2 regions of the Thermus thermamylovorans genome follow, and region 2 is predicted to be linked to the other one. Evidence: riboswitches for the same ligand, from Rfam matches in the RefSeq annotation. Region 2 holds a riboswitch; the other holds the start of a gene.
The links. Region 2 has a riboswitch for cobalamin ahead of ETP66_RS00830 (ABC transporter substrate-binding protein). Riboswitches for the same ligand answer to the same signal wherever they lie in the genome.
Positions count from the first base shown of each region.

Region 1 (4,579 bases), on a different contig from region 2:
TTGTAGCGATTGCCGCGGCGGTTTAGGGCCATGAGGACGTAGAACTGGGAGAAGAGGGAGACGTGTTCCGTGAAGGCGGAGAAGAGGAAGAGGGCGAGGGCGTATTCCCGCAGGTCCTTCCCCTGGGCGCGCCGAAGGGCCTCTCCCAGGGCTTGGGCCCGATCCCGGAGGGCGCTCGCCCCCTCCAGGGCCTGTCCAAAGGCCTCCTCCAGGCCCAAAAGCTCCAGGAGGTGGGCGTAAGCGTTGGCGTGCCGTACCTCGCTCTCGGCGAAGGTGAGGCCCACCTCGGCGATCTCGGGCTTGGGAAAGCGGTCGTAGACCCGGGCCCAGAAGAGCTTGACGGCGAGCTCCACCTGAGCGATGGCGAGGAGGGCGCGCTCCACCAGGGAGCGCTCCTTCTCGTCGGCCAGGGCGTGGTCCTGAAGGTCGGACTGGAAGCTGAACTCCGTGTGCACCCAGTAGCTGTGCCGGATGGCGTCCCGGAAGCGGAGGAGCTCGGGGTACTCGTAGGGGCGGTAGGCGAGCCTAGGCGCCGTGAGGGGCACGGGCCTCACCTCCTTCCAGGGGAGGCACCGGGCTTGGCCTCCCCCTTTCGTCCACCGCCACCAGGACAAACCCGCCCCGGGCGGCCAGGTAGGCCTCCTCGCCTTCCTTCACCGGCTCCACCCACATCTCCACCTCCACCCGCATGGAGGTGCGCCCCACCTCCCGCACCCGGGCCACCAGCTCCACGATGGCCCCCAGGGGGACGGGGCGCTTGAAGTCCACCGCGTCCGCGTGTACCGTTACCACCTTCTTGCGCGCGTGGCGCGTGGCGGCCACAAAGGCCGCCTGGTCCATCCAGGCCAGAACCGTTCCGCCAAACAGGGTTCCGTAGTGGTTGGTCTCCCCGGGGAAGACGGGGTAGACCATCCGCGTCTCCCGCATAGCGCCTCCTTGGGCGGGAAAAGCTTCCTAGAGCCGAAGGGCCTCTTTCGGGCGCTGGGCCCGTGACGGGTTTTGGGGGTTAGGCTAAGGTCCCACGGGTCTCACCACCTTCACCCTTGCCTCGAGGGCTACGGGGCAGGGCCGCGAAGCGGGTACTCGGGCTTCCGGCCGGGGCGGAGGGCGCGACGCTTGGGCCGGTTACCGTTGCGGGACAGCGCCGGACTTTCACCGGACTTCCCCCACCGCCTTTGGGCGTCCAGGCCTGTCGGCCTGGCATCGCGGCCAGGACACCCTAAGTCTTGGGCGTCCTGCCCAAGACCCTACCACAGGTTGGGTAAGGGGTCAACGGGAAGGGGGGCGCCTCGAGAGGCCCTTCCGCCATCGCGTTTTTGGGCCAATCCCCTGGGCCGACCCGGGTGGGGGGCGGTCCCTCGCCGACCCCCTCGAGGACCGGCAACACCCCCCTATCCCCCGTGCGGCTAGACAGTGCGAGGTTGTGCGCCAGGGGAAGGGCGGGCCTCCCCGAAGAGGTGGAGGAAGAGGGCCTCCAGGCTCGGCGTTCCCCTGGAGACCTCGAGGACCTCCACGGGAAGAGTTCCCAAGGCCTCCCGCAGCGCCTCCCACGGCCCGAGGAAGAAGAGGACCTCGGGGCCCTCGGCGCTCCAGCCGGGGCCTAAGGCCTGGAGGAGGGCCTCCGCCTTGGGCTCGGCGAGGCGCACCCGGTACCCCTCCCCGGCCCAGTCCCGGAGGAGGGCCCGGGTGGGGCCCTGCCGCCGCACCTCCCCCCGGTGGAGGAAGGCCACCCGGTCGCTCACCCGCTCCACCACCTCCAGGTCGTGGGAGGTGAGGAGGATGCCCCAGCCCTCCTTCTTAAGCTCCAGGAGGATCCCCTCAAACTCCCTCCGGCTCACGGGGTCCAGGCCCAGGGTGGGCTCGTCCAGGAGGAGGAAACGGGGCTTGAGGGCGAGGGCCAAGGCCAAGGCCGCCTTCTGCTGCATGCCCCGGGAGAGGGAGGCGAGGGGGGCGTGGAGGCGGTCCTTTAGGCCGAAGCGCTCCAACCAGGCCTCAAACCGGGGGCGGACCTCCCTGGGGGGAAGCCCCCGGATGCCCCCGAAGTAGAGGGCGTTCACCAGGAGGCTCAGGTTGACGTAGAGGTTGCGGCTTCCCTCCAGGAGGACGCCGAACTCGTGGCCCTGGGGTCTGCGCCGCGCCCCGCCCTCCTCCAGGACCACCTCCCCCCCATCGGGGAGGAGGAGGCCGAGGACGACCTTGATGAGGGTAGTCTTGCCCGCCCCGTTGGGGCCCAAAAGGCCCAGGATCTCCCCGGCCCCAAGCTCCAGGCTCACCCCTTTGAGGGCCTCCAGTTTCCCGAAGCGCTTGTGGACGTTCTGCACCAAAAGCCGCATCAGTACCTCCCTAAAAGGCCCCTTCGCCGCACCCCCGCGTAGACCCAGGCCATGGCGAAAAGCCCCGCCCCGAGGAAGAGGAGGGCCTGCACGAAGGCGAGGAGGAGAAGCCCGGGGGACGCCCCCTCCCCGGTGAGGGCGAGCTTCAGGAGCTGCGTCCCCGGGGCAAAGGGGAGGGGGGTCATCCAGGGAGCGAAGCGAACCAGGGAGAAGAAGTAAGGAAGGAAGAGGAACTGGACAATGGTGAAGAAGCCCTCCACCTGCTTGAAGTGAAGGGCGAGGGCTCCCATGCCCAGGGCGAAGCCTAGGGCGGCGAGGTAGAGAAGCAAAAGGCTCAAAGGCCACCAGGGGGCGGGGGCGAGCCGCACCCCGAGGAGAAGGGCGAGGGGAAGGAGGACAAGAGCGCTTGTGGTGATGCCCTGAAGTCCCCGTACGAGGGCGCGCAGGAGGAGCTGTCGGAGAAGCCCTCCTCGGGCCAGGCCCAGGTGCTCCAGGGTGCCTAAGGCGGCCTCGGACTGGACGGAATAGGCGATGGACTGGAAGGTGCCCACCACCAGGTTGAAGGCGGCGAAGACCAGGAGGAGGGGGCCCAGGTCCAGGCCCAGGCTCGCCAGCCCCTCGGGGGTCAGGTTCTCCAGGCCGAGGACCATGGAGTAGAAGAAGAGAACGGAGGCCAGAAGCCCCGCCAGGGTGTCAAACCAGTAGCGCCTGGTCAGGTTCCACTCTAAGAGAAACTCGCTCCAGAGTTGCCAAAACACAACGCTTCCTCGAAGATAAGAAGGCAAATTGGGGATTCCCCCTCACTGCCTTCTACTCAGCCTACCTATTTATGTTAGCACCGGCGGGTTTTTTGTTGGACACGGACGCCTACCGCCGCAACCCGGGTCTCCTAAGGGTTGCACGCGAGAAGGCCTGACAATCCACCGCATCCTCCTCACCTCCTTTCCCTAGCCCGTGCAGGGGCGAGGTGCCGGCTCTGCCTCGCCTGCACGTTCGGCTAGCAAAGTAAAGGTACGCTTCCAGTTCCACTTGAAGGTGGTGCACTCCAGCTCCACCTTCCCCTCAGGCATGGCCTCGGGGAAGACCACCTTCAAGGGGCACCCCCCCATGCACGCAGGAAGCCAGGTGCAACGGGAGCAGGCGAGCTTTTCGGAGAAGGGGTCCCAGGACATCCAGCGCTGGTAAACGGGGTTCTCCGCAAGTTGCAGGGGATCGTATTCCAGGAGGTTGCCCACGGCGAACTCGGGCTGCCCCACCGTGTCCCAACACTTCTGCAGGGTGCCGTCGGGCTCCACCACGAACCCCTCCGGATGGGCGGCCACGCACCCTCCAAGCTGAAGGGAGGGGTAGGGAAGGGTGGCCAGTCCTAGGCTTTCCGCAAGGGTGAAGTACTCCGGCTCAATCCGGGCGAAGTCCTTGCGGGTAAAGCAAAACCCTTTGACCCCGTGGCTGGGCGGGGCGGTGGAGGTTACGGGGGCAAAGTAGACCCGCAGGTTCTCCTGGTGGGCCAGCCCTTCCTCGGCCAGACGCTTCAAGAGGGCGGGCACACCCTCGCGGTTCCGGACGTCCACGTTGACCCGGATGTGGACGAAGACAGGTTTCCCGAGGAAGAGGCGCAGGTTGGCCAGGATGCGCTCAAAGCTCCCCTCCCCGGTAAGGAGGTGGCGGCGCTGGTCGTGGTAGGGAGCGTCCCCGTCCAGAGTGATCTGGACCAGGTGAATGCGGTAGCGGACCATGTCCGCCACCTTCCCTTCGTCCAGGAGGTAGCCGTTCGTGATGAGGCTCGCGCTGTACTCCACGCGGTTCCTCTCGGCTATCTCCATGAATCCTTGGGATAGCTTCTGAACAACATCCCAGGCCAGGGTGGGCTCACCGCCAAACCAGGTGACGAAGAACTTGCTGAGGCGGGGGGCTTTTTGAGCGAAGACCTCAAGAAGCTTGGCCTGAACCGCTTCGGTCATGCGGCTCACCCGGTGCCGCTGGAAACAGTAGTCGCAGCCGAAGTTGCAGTCTATGGTGGGACAGATCGTTAGGCTCCAGGCTTCCGTGGTGTAGCGCTGCCGCAGGTGGAGGGTCTTAAGGTAGGCCAGCTCGTCAAAGTTCTCGAGAACGACGAAGCGGCCTTCCACGAGCCCCTGGTCTACAGGGTTCTTGGGGTCCAAGGGCTCCCCCTTGACCAGGGCCGTGTAGCGCGCCCATCCTTCTGAATCCAAGACGGCCAGGCCACCGGAGAGGGAGTTGAAGGC
Region 1 covers NZ_SIJL01000022.1:5,821-10,399, forward strand. Annotated here, with positions in the region: gene ETP66_RS10860 (ribonucleotide-diphosphate reductase subunit beta) at 1-545, opposite strand, end outside; gene ETP66_RS10865 (acyl-CoA thioesterase) at 526-927, opposite strand; cobalamin riboswitch at 1,058-1,229, opposite strand; gene ETP66_RS10870 (ABC transporter ATP-binding protein) at 1,407-2,333, opposite strand; gene ETP66_RS10875 (ABC transporter) at 2,333-3,091, opposite strand; gene ETP66_RS10880 (radical SAM/SPASM domain-containing protein) at 3,281-4,579, opposite strand, start outside.
Region 1: linked by a shared signal. The riboswitch ahead of ETP66_RS10865 (acyl-CoA thioesterase) and the one ahead of ETP66_RS00830 (ABC transporter substrate-binding protein) in region 2 are both predicted to bind cobalamin.

Region 2 (14,153 bases):
TGGACCCACTCCGTGCTCACCAGGACCTCGGGATGCGCGTAGCCCATACTCACCTCCGCGCCCAATATACCCCTGAGCCTTGCCTTAACAACAAACCTAGGGCACAATTCCCCAAGGTCCTTGTTCCGGAGGCCGCGATCTGGTATAAAGACCCCTGGGGAGTAGCTGCCCTGCGCGGACCGGCCCATCGCCCCTACGGGAGGTCTTCCTCCTTGGGTTGGCCAAAGCGCCTTGGGCGCGCGGCGAAGACCACCGCGAAGGTGGCCTGAGCCGCTCTGCTACTCCCAAAGGAGGTGAGGTCGAGCGTGGAGATCTTTGCCCTTTTGCTCATGGTGCTGGTCTTCCTGGCCAGCTTGGCGATCCAAGGGGGGTTGCAGGCCACCTTCGCCCGCTTTAGCCGGGTGGCCAACGCCCGGGGCCTCACGGGGGCCCAGGTGGCCCGGGCTATCCTGGACGCCCACGGCCTCGGCCACGTGAAGGTGGAGCCCGTACCCGGAACCCTCACCGACCACTACGACCCCCACGCCAAGGCCGTGCGGCTCTCCCAGCCCAACTACGCCTCCCCCAGCCTGGCGGCCCTGGCGGTGGCGGCCCACGAGGTGGGGCACGCGGTGCAGGACGCCCAGGGGTACGCCTGGCTCCGGGTGCGGGCCAGCCTCTGGCCCGCCGCCAGCCTGGGCACCAACCTGGGCCCCATCCTGGTCATCGCCGGGTTGATGCTGGGGGCCCTGGGCCTGGCCAAGCTGGGCCTTTACCTTTACCTGGCGGTGGCCCTCTTCCAGCTGGTCACCCTACCCGTGGAGTTCGACGCCTCCAGGCGGGCCATGGACTTCCTCCGGCGCATGGGCTTCCTCTCCCAGGGGGAGGTGGCCCCCGCCCGGCGCGTCCTCACCTGGGCGGCCCTCACCTACGTGGCGGCCCTGGCCAGCTCCTTGGCCACCATCCTCTACTACGCCAGCCTCCTCATGGGACGGAGGGAGTAGCCCCCTCCCCGGTCCCCCGCCCCGGCGCCGGCCGGGGCGGCCCCCCCTTTTGCGGAGAACCCCTGGCCCTTCCCGCCGCCCGCGCTGGGGCGGCGTCAGCGCCCGTCCCCCGATCCCCCGATCCGCCCCCGCTCCAGCCGCGAGCGGAGCTTGGCCAGGTTGTGGGCGGCCACGGCCTCGAGGCTCACCCCCAGGTCTGTGGCCACCTGGGCCACGTACCAGAGTACGTCCCCGAGCTCTGCCAGGAGGGCTTCCCGGGCCTCCTCGCCGAGCTGCCCCCCCTCGTCCCGCAGCACCTTCTTCACCTTGTTGGCCAGCTCCCCGGCCTCCCCCACCAGACCCAGGGTGGGGTAGAGGAGGCGGTAGGCCTCGGGGTAGAGAGCGGTCTTCTGAGCCTCCTTCTGGTATTCCTCAAGGGTCAAGGGCCACCTCCTTGCGGATGGCGTACACCCGGCTTGCGCCCCCCTCGGCGGTCACCCCATAGAGGGCGTGGCAGGCCTCCATGGTGCGCTTCTGGTGGGTCACCAGGATGAACTGCCGCCCCGAGGCCAAAAAGTCGGCGAAGCGGAGGAGGTTGGCCTCGTCCAGGGCAGCGTCCACCTCGTCCAACACCGCCAGGGGCAGGCCCCCCTGGAGCTCCCCCAGGGCGAAGAGGAAGGCCAGGGCCCCCAGGGTCTTCTCCCCCAGGGAGAGGAGGCGCAGATCCTGGGTGCGCTTGCCGGCCGGGACCAGCAGGAGGCGTAAGCCCCCTCCTTCGCGCCGCACCTCGGCCTGGGCCCCCAGGAGGGCCTGGGCATTTTTTCGGAAAGCTTCCTGAAAAATCCGGAAGCTTTCCTGGAGCCGGGCCCCGTAGGCCCGTTCCACCCCCCGCCTCTCCTCTTCCAGCCGCTTGAGGGCCTCCCTGGCCTCGGCCACCTCCCCTTCCTGAGCCCGCAGGCGGGTTTCCAGCTCCGCGAGCTCGCGCTCCGCCAGGGCGTTCACCGGCCCCAGGGCCCGCCGCTCCCCCTCCGCCTGGGCGAGGCGGGCCTGGAGGGCCCGGGGCGTCCCCGGGAGGCGGGGGGTTTCGGGTAGGGTGGCCACCTCCCGGGATAGCTCCTCCACCAGGGCCTCGCGCCGGGCCAGGAGGAGGTGCAGCCCTTCCCGTTCCGCCAAGAGGGCGTTGCGGCGGGCCAGGATCTCGGCTTCCCGGTCCTGGAGGCGGCGCCGGGTGGCCTGAGCCTCCTTTAGGCGGGCTTCCAGCCCCTGGGCCTCCTGGGCCAGGGGGAGAAGGGCCTGGAGGCGCTCCTGCAGCTCAGCCATGCGCGCCCTCACCCGGGCGGCTTCCTCCTGGGCCTCCTGCCATTCACCCCAGGCTTTTTCCAGGAGGCGCCAGCGCTCGTGGGCCTCCGCCTGGGCTATGGCGGCCTCGAGGGCCTGCCGCTCCTCCTCCAGGCCCACCAGGCGGGTTTCGTCCCAGGTGGCCCCGGGGGGAACGGGGGGCTGGGGCGGGGTTGGAGGAGGGGTGCGGAGGCGGCCTCGGAGGGCGGCCACCTCCGCCCGGACCGCTTCCAGGCCTTTTACCGCAAAGGCGGCCAGGGCCTGGGCGAGGGCCTGGGCCTCGGCCTCCTGGCGGGCCATCTCCTCCTGCAACTCCTCCAGACGGCGCCTGAGGAGAAGGGTTTCACCCCCACCCCGGGACCGCCCTCCGGTGAGGGCCCCCGAGCGCTCCAGGACGTCCCCCTCCAGGGTCACCAGCCGCTCCCTCCCCCCGGCCCGGCGGTAGGCCAGGGCCGCCTCCAGGTCCTGGAAGACCAGGGTGTCCCCCAGGAGCACCCTGAGGAGGGTTTCTGCCGGCAGGCCGGGAAGGGCCAGGCGGGCCAGGCGGAAGGCGGGCCCCAGGAGGCCCGGGGCCTTGGGGGTGGGGGGCGGGGAAGGGGGGTGCAGAAGGGTTAGGGGCAGGAAGGTGGCCCGGCCCCCCTCCCTTTTGAGCCGGGCGATGGCCGCCTTGGCCGCCTCCTCGTCCTCCGTGACCACCCACTGGAGCCGGGGGCCCAAGGCCACCTCCAGGGCCAGCTCCAGCCCCGGTTGGGGGCGCACCAGGTCGGCCACCACCCCCAGGACCCCGGGGAGGCCCCGCACCCGACGGGGGCCTTCCTGCAGGTCGGCGCCCGTCTCCAGAAGGTGGCGCAGGCGCTCGGCCTCCTTCTTTTGGGCCTGGGCCTGGGCCCGGAGTTCCGCCAAGGCCTCTTCCAGCCTGCGCCGCTCCGCCGCCTCCGCCTCGAGGCGGGCCAGGAGGGCCTCCTTCTCCTTAAGCTCCCTCTCCAGCCCCTGCCGCTCCCCCAGGGCCTCCCGGTAGGCCCTAAGCCTCTCCTCGTAGCGGGCCAGCTCCGCCTCGTGGCGGCGCTGGGCCTCCTCCCAGCGCCGCCTTTCCCCCTGGAGGCGGCGCTCCTCGGCCCGGAGCTTTTCCAGGCGCGCCCTGAGCTCCCTGGGGGGCGCGGGGGGTGGGGGTACCGGCACCGGGGGGCCGGGTTCCGGGGGCGGGGGCCGGTCCAGGACCCTGAGCACCCGGGAGAGCTCCCGGAGCTCTCCCTGGAGGCCTTCACCCTCCTTCAGGGCCAGGCGCACCCTTTCCCAGCGCAGGCGCAGGCCTTCCTCTTCCTCGGCCAGGGCCCGGCGCTCGGCCTCCAGGGCCTGCCGTGCCGCCGCCAGGGCCTCTTCCTCTTGCGCCAGGGCTTGGAGGCGGGCCTTGGCCTTTGCCATCTCCGCCAGGGCCTCCTCCTGGCGGGCCAGGAGGAGGCTCCGCCGCAGGGCCAGGACCTCGAGGTCCAGGGCGCGCGCCCGTCGGGCCCGCTCGGCCTCGGCCCCAAGGCGCTCCCCCTGGGCTTTTAGCTCCGAGAGGGCCCGCTCGCGGGCCTCCAGGAGGGCAGCGGCCTCCTCCAGCCTTTCCCCCGCGGCCCTGCTGGCCTCGGCCACGGGCCTAAGCCCCGCCGCTTCCTCCAGGTGGGCCAGGAGCACCCCCTCCGGGGCCTCCAGGAGCGCCCCCACCTCCCCCTGGCCCACGATGGCGTACCCCCCCCGCCCCAAGCCCGTGCCGGCTAGGCGCAGGGCCAGGGCCTTGGCGCTTGCGGGGTGCCCGTTCAGCCAGAGGAGGCTGCGCTCCCCCTCGATGCGCCGCTCCACCACCAGGCGTTCCTTGCCCCGGGAAAGCTCCAGCCGCACCTCCGCCATCCCCGAGGGGGGACGGCCCTCCCCGCCCTGGAAGAGGAGGGACCGGAGCTCCTGGCCGCGAAGCTCCTGGGCCCGCACGCCGGTGACGAAGCGCAGGGCCTCCACCAGGTTGCTCTTGCCCGCGCCGTTGGGGCCGATGACCCCGGTCACCGGGTCCGGGAAGTCCAAGGCGGTGCGGTCGGGAAAGGACTTGAACCCCTGGAGGACCAGGCGGTCGATGCGCCAGGCTTCCCCTCCCCTCATGGCCGGCGCACGGGCTCCCGCAGGTCCAGGTGGGCCAGGCCCACCCGGGGCTCCCCCTCCACCAGAAAGCGCACCTCCTCCCCTTGGGGGAAGGTGGCCAGGAGGGTGTAGGCCAGGCTGTAGAGGCGAAAGGCTTCCTGGGTGGCATCCAGCCCCTGGACGAAGTCCTTGGGCAGGTCCACCACCAGGCGCCCTCCTACCCGGTAAAGCCCCCGGGGGACCGGGGCCCCCAGGGCCTCGGCCCAGGCGGCCAGGGCCCGGCTCTCCCGGGTTTCCCCCGGCTCCAGGTCCAGGAGCAGGGACTCCCGCAGGAAGCCCCGGGGGGGGTCCGGGCGGTAGAGGGTGAGGGCCAGCCGGTCGGGGGAGGCCTCCTCCCCGGGGGGCAGGGGCAGGGCGCCGGGGGTCTGGCCCCCTCGGGTCTGCCAGAAGACCAGGGCTCCCAGGAGGAAGGTCAGGAGGCCCAGGAGGTTCCAGAAGGTTAGGATCCGCCGCATCCTCTACTCCAGGTAGGCGCGTATGCCCTGGGCGATGGCCTCGGCCATCCCCTCCCGGGCCTCGGGGGTGCGGAGGCGGTCTAAACCCACCTCCAGGATCACCGCGGCCCCCGGCACATCGGTGAGGGCGTAGGGGCCCTCGGCGCGGGCCACCACGATGCCTAGGGCGGAAAAGGCCTCCTCCAGGGTGCGGGCCAGGCGGCGGGGATCCCCGGCGAAGGCCCGGAGCAGGGCGGCCTGGGGAGGCGGGGCCGTGGCCAGGAGGGCCTCGGCGTTGCGCCCCAAGGGGTGGGACCGCGCCCGGGGCAGGTAGAGGTTCACCGCGCTCCCCTGGGTTACGTGGAGGGAAACCACCACCGAGGCCCGCTGGGCCTGCTCCAGGCGCTCCTCCAGGGAAAGGGTGCGGTCCTCCTGCCGGGTGAGGCGGCTCCCGGGGAGCCTCACGGCCACCCGCCGGGCTAGGTCCAGGGCCAGGTCCTTCTCCAGAAGCCCTTCCAGGGCGATCCCCGGGTCCTCTCCCCCGTGCCCGGGGTCCAGGAGGACCAGGGGCCTGGGCCGGGGCAGGGGGCCCCACTCCAGGGCCACCCGGCCCCCTCCCGGATAGTAGAGGCGGTCCGGGGGGGCCTCCAGGGGCAGGAAGAGCCCTAGAGCCTCCTGCCTGAGGCCGGCTCCCTCGCCCTGGGCCAGGAGGAAGAGGATCCCTTCCCCCCGCCAGAGGGCGTTCACCTCCCGGCTGAAGCGCAGGGTCCAGCGCCCCGCCTCCCGGTCCACCCCCAGGAGCCGGGCCCACGGGAGGGTGAGGAGGATGCCCTCCTGGACCCTCAGCTCCAGGCCAAGGGCCTCCGCCAGGGCCCGCAGGGGCACGTAGACCTCCCCCCCCCGGCGCCAGGCCGCTCCCTGGGCCGCTGCCTGGGCCTCCCCCTCCACCACGGGGAAGGCGCGGTAGCGGCTCCCCAGGCCCAGGGCCACCCGGTCCTCCCCCTGCCACAGGGCCAGGCCCAGGCCCTGGGCCAGGAGGCGCACCTCCCCGTAGGCCACCCCGCGGCCCCCAGGGTAGAGGGCTTCCCCGGTGAGGCTCCCCACCGTGAGGGGCCTCGGGGCTTGGCCCAGGGCGGGGAGGAGGAGAAAGACCAGGAGCCAGGCCCTCATAGCTCCTCCAGGGCCCGTTGCACCGCCCGCCTTTTGTCCTCCGCCCGCTTCTGGTAGTCCCGCTTGCCCCGGGCCAAGCCCAGGAGGACCTTGGCGTAGCCCCGCTCGTTGAAGTAGAGCCTGAGGGGCACCAGGGTGAGGCCCTTTTGCTCCACCTTGCCCCGAAGGCGGTGGAGCTGGTGGCGGTGGAGGAGGAGCTTGCGCCTCCTCCTGGGGTCCACGTTGGTGTAGGAGCCCTTCTCGTAGGGGGCGATGTAGAGGTTTTCCAGGAAGAGCTCGCCGTCGGCGAACTTGGCGAAGCTCCCGGTGAAGTCCACCTTCCCCGCCCGCAGGGACTTGACCTCCGTTCCCCGGAGGGCGATCCCCGCCTCGAGGGTTTCCAGGATCTCGTAATCGTGCCGTGCCCGGCGGTTCTCCAGCACGAGGGCCATCTTACCAGAGGGGGTAGGCTCCCATGCGGCGGTGGCGGAGGATGGGGTAGCGGGCCCGGTACTCCTCCAGGAAACCCAGGTCCAGGTCCACCACGAGCAGGCCTTCCTCCCGCCTTAAGGCCAGGAGGCGCCCATCGGGGGCCACCGCCAGGGAGGGGCTGCCCGTGTCCGCCCGGTTGGCGAGGAGGAGGTAGGCCTGGTTCTCCGCGGCCCTGGCCCTGGCCAGGACCGAAAGGAGCTCCCCGTACGCCCCGGGCCAGGCCGAGCCCACCAAAAAGACCTCGGCGCCCATCAAGGCGTAGCTGCGGAAGAGCTCGGGGAAGTCCAGGTCGTAGCAAAGGGCGAGTCCGAACCTGCGCCCCTCAAACGCCCACATCACCGGCCCTTCCCCGGGCTCGACGCCCTCCTCCCCCTCCTCCCCCGGGGCCAGGAAGGGGTGTACCTTGTCGTAAAAAGGGCCTTGGGGAAAAACGCCCAGCCGGTTCCTGGGACCTTGGGCCAGGAAGCCCGCCACCACCGCTAGGCGGTTTTCCCCGGCCAGGGCCTCGAGGGCTTGGGGAAGCCCTTCCTCTCCGCGCTTCCCCAGGATCAGCTCGGGGAGGAGGAGGGCCAAGGCCCCCTCCCCGCGAGCCCGGTGCACCAGGGGAACGAGGGCCTGGAGAAGCGCCGAAAGGCTTTCCCGCTTGGCTAGATGGGCTAAGGCCAGCCGCACGCTAGCGCCTGCCCAATACCCTCCAGGCGGAGGGCAGGACCAAGGCTGCCATCCCTGCCTTCACCAGGTCTCCGGGGATGAAGGGGAAAAGCCCCATGGCCAAAAGGGCGCCGGTGCCGGCGAGCTTTCCCGCCCCCATGAGCCAGGCGGCGAGCCAGGGAAGCCCCACCAGGTAGAGGAGGGCATTCCCCGCCAGCATGGCCAGGAGGGTTCCTAAGAAACCTCGGTCCAGGCCGAAGCGCTCCACCAGTAACCCCACCAAGCCTGCCACCAAGGGGAAGGCCAGGAGGAAGCCCCCGGTGGGCCCGAGGATCTTGGCCAGACCCCCGGTTCCCCCGGCGAAGACGGGAAGCCCTATGGCGCCCTGGAGGAGGTAGGCCAAGAGGGCCAGGAACCCGAGGCGGCTACCCAAGGCTGCCCCCACCAGCAAGACCCCCAGGGTCTGCAGGGTGAGGGGCACGGGGGTGAAGGGGAGGGGCAGGGCAGCCTGGGCGGTGAGGGCCACCAGGAGGCTTCCTCCCAGAACCAGGGCCAGGTCGCGGCCCAGGGAGCGCCGGGGCCAGAAAGCTTTGGCCAGGGGGAGGTGGCTCAGGGATTCCGTCTTCATAAAACCTCCGCCGCCCTCTGGGGCGTTCGTCAACCAAGCTACCTGACCTTGGTTGACGGGTCAAGGGGGCCCCTGCCCCCCGGAAGGGAGCCCTCCCCTGACCTTTGCCCCTTCTGCCCCCCGGTCCCCCTGGGGTAAGGTAGGGGGGGACGGGAGGCTTCCCGCCCGGAGGTGAACCCATGAAGGTCGGCATCAACGGCTTCGGCAGGATCGGCCGCCAGGTCTTCCGCATCCTCCACCAAAGGGGTGTGGAGGTAGCCTTGGTCAACGACCTCACCGACAACAAGACCCTGGCCCACCTCCTCAAGTACGACTCCATCTACCGCCGCTTCCCCGGGGAGGTGGGGTACGATGACCGGAACCTCTACGTGGACGGCAAGGCCATCCGGGCCACCGCCCACAAGGATCCCAGGGAGATCCCCTGGGGGGAGGCGGGGGTGGGGGTGGTGGTGGAGGCCACCGGGGTCTTCACCGACGCGGAGAAGGCCAAGGCCCACCTCGAGGGCGGGGCCAGGAAGGTGATCATCACCGCCCCGGCCAAGGGGGAGGACCTCACCGTGGTCCTGGGGGTGAACGAGGGGCAGTACGAACCCGCCCGCCACCACATCCTCTCCAACGCCTCCTGCACCACCAACTCCCTGGCCCCGGTGATGAAGGTGCTGGAGGAGGCCTTCGGGGTGGAGAAGGCCCTCATGACCACGGTCCACTCCTACACCAACGACCAGCGGGTCCTGGACCTGCCCCACAAGGACCTCCGCCGGGCCCGGGCGGCGGCCATGAACATCATCCCCACCACCACCGGGGCGGCCAAGGCCACGGCCCTGGTCCTCCCCTCCCTCAAGGGGCGCTTTGACGGAACCGCCCTGCGGGTGCCCACCCCCACGGGGAGCATCTCCGACATCACCGCCCTCCTGCGGCGGGAGGTGACCGCGGAGGAGGTGAACGCCGCCTTCAAGGCCGCCGCCGAGGGGCCCTTGAAGGGGATCCTGGCCTACACCGAGGACGAGATCGTCCTCCAGGACATCGTCATGGACCCCCACTCCTCCATCGTGGACGGCAAGCTCACCAAGGCCCTGGGCAACCTGGTGAAGGTCTTCGCCTGGTACGACAACGAGTGGGGCTACTCCGAGCGGGTGGCAGACCTGGTGGAGCTGGTCCTGCGGAAGGGGGTCTAGATGCGCACCCTGAAGGACCTGGAGGCCCGGGGCAAGCGGGTGCTGGTCCGGGTGGACTACAACGTGCCCATCCAAGGCGGGGCGGTCCAGGACGAGACCCGTATCCAGGAAAGCCTCCCCACCCTGCGCCACCTCCTGGACCAGGGGGCCTCCCTGGTCCTCCTCTCCCACCTGGGCCGGCCCAAGGGGCCGGACCCCAAGCACTCCCTGGCCCCGGTGGCCGAGGCCCTGGCCAAGCACCTTCCCGGGGTGCGCTTCCTCCCCTTCAGCCCCGGCTCAGAGGAGGCCCAGGCCGCGGTGCAGGGGCTGGTCCCGGGGGAGGTGGCCCTTTTGGAAAACGTGCGCTTTGAGCCGGGGGAGGAGAAGGACGACCCCGAGCTCGCCGCCCGTTACGCCCGCCTGGGGGAGGCCTTCGTCCTGGACGCCTTCGGCAGCGCCCACCGGGCCCACGCCAGCGTGGTGGGGGTGGCGAGGCTCCTGCCCTCCTTTGCGGGCTTCCTCATGGAAAAGGAGGTGCGGGCCCTCTCCCGCCTCCTCCACGATCCGGAGAGGCCCTACGCCGTGGTCCTCGGGGGGGCCAAGGTTTCGGACAAGATCGGGGTTTTGGAAAGCCTTCTCCCCCGCGTGGATCGTCTCCTCGTGGGTGGGGCCATGGCCTTCACCTTCCTCAAGGCCTTAGGCGGGGAGGTGGGGAGGAGCCTGGTGGAGGAGGACCGCCTGGATCTGGCCCGGGATCTGCTCCGGCGGGCGGAGTCCCTGGGGGTCAAGGTGTACCTTCCCCTGGACGTGGTGGCCGCGGAACGGGTGGAGCCCGGGGTGGAGACCCGGGTCTTCCCCGCGGACGCCATCCCCGTCCCCTACATGGGCCTGGACATCGGCCCCAGGACCCAGGAGGCCTTCGCCGCGGCCCTCCAGGGGGCCAAGACGGTCTTCTGGAACGGGCCCATGGGGGTCTTCGAGGTGCCTCCCTTCGACGGGGGCACCCTCTTCGTGGGGCGGACCATCGCCGCCCTCGAGGGGGCCTTCACCGTGGTGGGGGGCGGGGACTCGGTGGCGGCGGTGAACCGCCTGGGCCTCAAGGAGCGCTTCGGCCACGTCTCCACCGGGGGCGGGGCCAGCCTGGAGTATCTGGAGAAGGGCACCCTGCCGGGGATCGAGGTCCTGAAGTAGGGCGGGGGGCGCCCTGTCCCAGGGGGGCAGGGCGCCCTTATGATGGCCCTATGCGCCGGGTACTGGTGGCGGGCAACTGGAAGATGCACAAGGTGCCCTCGGAGGCCCGGGTGTGGTTCGCCGAGTTGAAGCGGCTTCTCCCCCCCCTAGAGAGCGAGGCGGCGGTCCTCCCCGCCTTCCCCATCCTCCCCGCGGCCAAGGAGGTGCTTTCCGGCACCCAGGTGGCCTACGGGGCCCAGGACGTCTCCTCCCACCGGGAGGGGGCCTACACGGGGGAGGTCTCCGCCCGGATGCTGAAGGACCTGGGGTGCCGCTACGCCATCGTGGGCCACTCGGAAAGGCGGCGCTACCACGGGGAGACGGACGCCCTGGTGGCGGAGAAGGCCAGGAGGCTTCTGGAGGAGGGCCTCACCCCCATCCTCTGCGTGGGGGAGCCCTTGGAGGTTAGGGAACGGGGGGAGGCGGTGCCCTACACCCTGGCCCAGCTCGGGGGGAGCCTGGAGGGGGTAAGCCCTCCGGGCCCCGAGGACCTGGTCATCGCCTACGAGCCCGTCTGGGCCATCGGCACCGGGCGAAACGCCACCCCGGAGGATGCGGAGGCCATGCACCAGGCCCTCCGCCAGGCCCTGGCGGAGCGGTACGGGGAGGGCTTCGCCCAGCGGGTGAGGATCCTCTACGGGGGAAGCGTGAACCCCCAGAACTTCGCCGACCTTCTCTCCATGCCCAACGTGGACGGGGGGCTGGTGGGCGGGGCCAGCCTGGAGCTTCCAAGCTTCCTCGCCCTCCTGCGCCTGGCCGGGTGAGGCCACCCCTTGCGCCGCCCCCGGCCTTGCCTTATCCTTTCCCACAAGGCCCGCTAGGGCTCCAAAGCCAGGTCCCGTTGCCCTGGTGCCTGGGCGCGTAGTCCAGGCTTAAAGTGGGGAAGTCCGGTGCAAATCCGGCGCTGTCCCGCAACGGTAACCGGTCCAGCTTCGCGCCCCGCTTCGCAGGCCGGAAGCCCGAATACCTGCCAGGGCCGCCCGCCAGACCCCAAGGCGGGCACCTCACGCGGATGGGGGAGCGATGGGGGCTCCTGAGCCGTTTCTGCCCCTGCCGCTTTCCGGCGGGGGCTTTCCCTACCTCCCCCGGGCCTGGCCCTAGCGGCCTTAGGGAGGTAGGCATGCGGAAGATCCTGGCGTTCCTTTCGGTCCTGCTGGCCCTGGCCTTCGCCTTTCCCCTCACCCTCACCGACGACCTGGGGCGTACGGTTACCGTCAAGGCACCCCCCAAGCGCATTGTCACCATGCTCCCCTCGGTGACGGAGACGGTCTGCGCCCTGGGGGCCTGCGAGCGCATCCTAGCCACCGACGACTACTCCGACTGGCCCGAGGGCGTGCGCCGCCTGCCCAAGGCCGGGGGGCTTTACAACCCCAACCCCGAGCTCATCGTCTCCCTCAGGCCCGACCTGGTCCTGGTCTCCAAGTACGGCCGCCTCTACGAGACCCTGGAAAGGGCGGGCCTCGCCGTGTACGCGGTGCGCACGGAGACCTACGAGGACATCTTCCGCACCACCCGCACCCTGGGGCGCCTCCTGGGGATGGAGGCCCAGGCGGAGCGCCTGGTGGCCCAGATCCAGCGCCAGGTCTACGCGGAGGAGTCCCGGGCGGCCCGCTTCCAGGCCCGCCCCCGGGTCTACTACGAGATCGACCCCACCCCCTACACCGTGGGGCCGGAGAGCTTCATCGGGGTGCTCATCCAGAAGGCCCGGGGGGTGAACATCGTCCCCAGGGAGCTCGGCCTCTTCCCCAAGATCGCCCCCGAGTTCGTGGTGGAGAGGAACCCCGAGGTGATCGTGGCCACCTACCCGGGGGCCCTGGAGACCATCCGGGCCAGGCCCGGCTGGGGCCGGGTGCGGGCGGTGCAGCAGGGGCGGATCTGCGTCTTCACCGGGGAGCAGAACAACCTCCTCTCCCGCCCGGGCCCGCGGGTGGCCCAGGGGCTTAGGCTCCTGGTGGACTGCTTCCACGGGCGGTAGGCGGTGGTCCAGGCCCTTCCCCTGGCCCTCAAGCGGAGCCTGGTCTTCCTCTGGCTCGTGGGCCTCCTCCTCCTGGCCCTGGTCCTGGGGGTGGGCCTGGGGGCGGTGGCCATCCCCCCGGGGGAGGTGGTCCAGGCCCTTTTGGGCCTTCGGGAAAACCCCATCGTCACGGAGATGCGCCTGCCCCGGGTCCTGGGGGGGATGCTGGTGGGGGCGGCCTTGGGGGTGGCGGGGGCGGCCTTCCAGGGCCTCTTCCGCAACCCCCTGGCCGACCCCTACCTCATGGGCGCCGCGGCGGGGGCGGCCTTCGCCGTCACCCTCCTCGCCGTCCTCCTGGGGGGGCTCACCCCGGCCTTCGCCCAGCACGGGATCTTCCAGGGCCTCCCCCTCTCCGCCACCCTCTTCGGCTTCCTGGGGGCCCTTCTCGCCACCCTCCTCACCCTGATCCTGGCGGGGGGGACGGCGAGGACCGGGGAGCTCATCCTGGCGGGGGTGGTGGTGGGCAGCGTCCTCACCGGCTTCACCACCTACCTGATGATGCAGGACGCGGACCGGGTGCGGGCGGTGTTCGCCTACACCCTGGGGAACCTGGCCTTCGTGGGCTGGCCGGGGGTGCGGGCCCTCCTCCTCTTCCTCCTCCTGGCCCTGCCCCCCCTCCTCCTCCTGGGGCGGGTGCTGAACGCCCTGCAGCTGGGGGAGGAGACCGCCCGCAGCCTCGGCCTCCCCTTGGAGCCCCTGAAGCTCCTCCTCCTCCTCGCCGCGAGCCTCCTCACCGCCGCCGCGGTGGCCCAGGCGGGGATCATCGGCTTCGTGGGCCTCGTCACCCCCCACCTGCTGCGGCGGCTGCTGGGGGAGGACTACCGCCTCCTCCTCCCGGCAAGCGCCCTGGGGGGGGCGACGCTGCTCGCCCTGGCCGACCTCCTGGCCCGCACCCTTACCCGGCCCGCGGAGCTTCCCGTGGGGGTGGTGACCACCCTCCTGGGGGGGCCCTTCTTCCTCTACCTCATGTGGAGGCGGCGTGGCCGGGCTTGAGGCCAAGGGGGTGGTGGGGCCTTACGCCCTAAAGGGGGTGGACCTCCGGGTCGCCCCCGGGGAGTGGGTGGCCCTCCTGGGTCCCAACGGCTCGGGCAAGAGCACCCTTCTCAGGGTGATGGCGGGCCTCCTCCGCCCCCAGGGGGGGGTGGTCCTCCTGGAGGGCAGGCCCCTTCGGGCCCACGGGAGCTACCGGCGGGGGCAGCTTTTGGCCTACCTGCCCCAGGGGGGTCCCTACCCCGAGGGGCTTTTGGTGGAGGAGGTGGTGCGCCTGGGGAGGATTCCCCACCTGGGCCTCTTCGGGCGGGAGGGGCGGGAGGACCGGGAGGCGGTGGCCTGGGCCCTGGAGGTGGTGGGGGCCGGGGGCTTCCAGGGTCGCCTTCTCGGCACCCTCTCCGGGGGGGAGCGGCAGCGGGTCCTCCTGGCCCGGGCCCTGGCGGCCAGGCCCCGCTACCTCCTCCTGGACGAGCCCACCACCTTCCTGGACCTGGAGCACCAGGGGGGGGTGGTGGCCCTTCTCCGCCGCCTGGCCGCCCTAGGGGTGGGGGTGCTCGCCGTCCTCCACGACCCCAACCAGGCGGCCCTGGCCCACCGGGTGGCGGTCATGAAGGGGGGCAGGCTCTTGGCGGAGGGCAGGCCGGAGGCGGTGCTGCAGGAGGCCTTTTTGCAAAGCCTCTACGGGCCAGGGGTGCGGGTGGCCCACCTGATGGGGAGGCCCCATGTCTACCTGGACGGATAGGGCCAGGCTCTTCGTGCGGGGGAGGGCCTTCCTCCTGGACCTGGGGGAGGAGGTGGCCTTTTACACGGAAAGCGGTCCCAGAAGGGCCCGCTACCTCCTGGTGGGCAGGCTCTCCCCGCCCGAGCTCCTCCGCCTGGGCCTGCCCCGCCAGGGGGTGCTCCACTACCCCCTTCCCGTGGACCCCCTGGCCTTCGATT
Region 2 covers NZ_SIJL01000001.1:148,866-163,018, forward strand. Annotated here, with positions in the region: gene ETP66_RS00770 (sulfurtransferase) at 1-47, opposite strand, end outside; gene ETP66_RS00775 (zinc metallopeptidase) at 330-983, shown strand; gene ETP66_RS00780 (nucleoside triphosphate pyrophosphohydrolase family protein) at 1,079-1,405, opposite strand; gene ETP66_RS00785 (AAA family ATPase) at 1,395-4,433, opposite strand; gene ETP66_RS00790 (GerMN domain-containing protein) at 4,430-4,927, opposite strand; gene ETP66_RS00795 (N-acetylmuramoyl-L-alanine amidase family protein) at 4,931-6,076, opposite strand; gene smpB (SsrA-binding protein SmpB) at 6,073-6,507, opposite strand; gene ETP66_RS00805 (carbon-nitrogen hydrolase family protein) at 6,509-7,219, opposite strand; gene ETP66_RS00810 (biotin transporter BioY) at 7,221-7,826, opposite strand; gene gap (type I glyceraldehyde-3-phosphate dehydrogenase) at 8,006-9,001, shown strand; gene ETP66_RS00820 (phosphoglycerate kinase) at 9,002-10,171, shown strand; gene tpiA (triose-phosphate isomerase) at 10,222-10,974, shown strand; cobalamin riboswitch at 11,041-11,199, shown strand; gene ETP66_RS00830 (ABC transporter substrate-binding protein) at 11,331-12,185, shown strand; gene ETP66_RS00835 (FecCD family ABC transporter permease) at 12,189-13,217, shown strand; gene ETP66_RS00840 (ABC transporter ATP-binding protein) at 13,204-13,956, shown strand; gene ETP66_RS00845 (hypothetical protein) at 13,937-14,153, shown strand, end outside.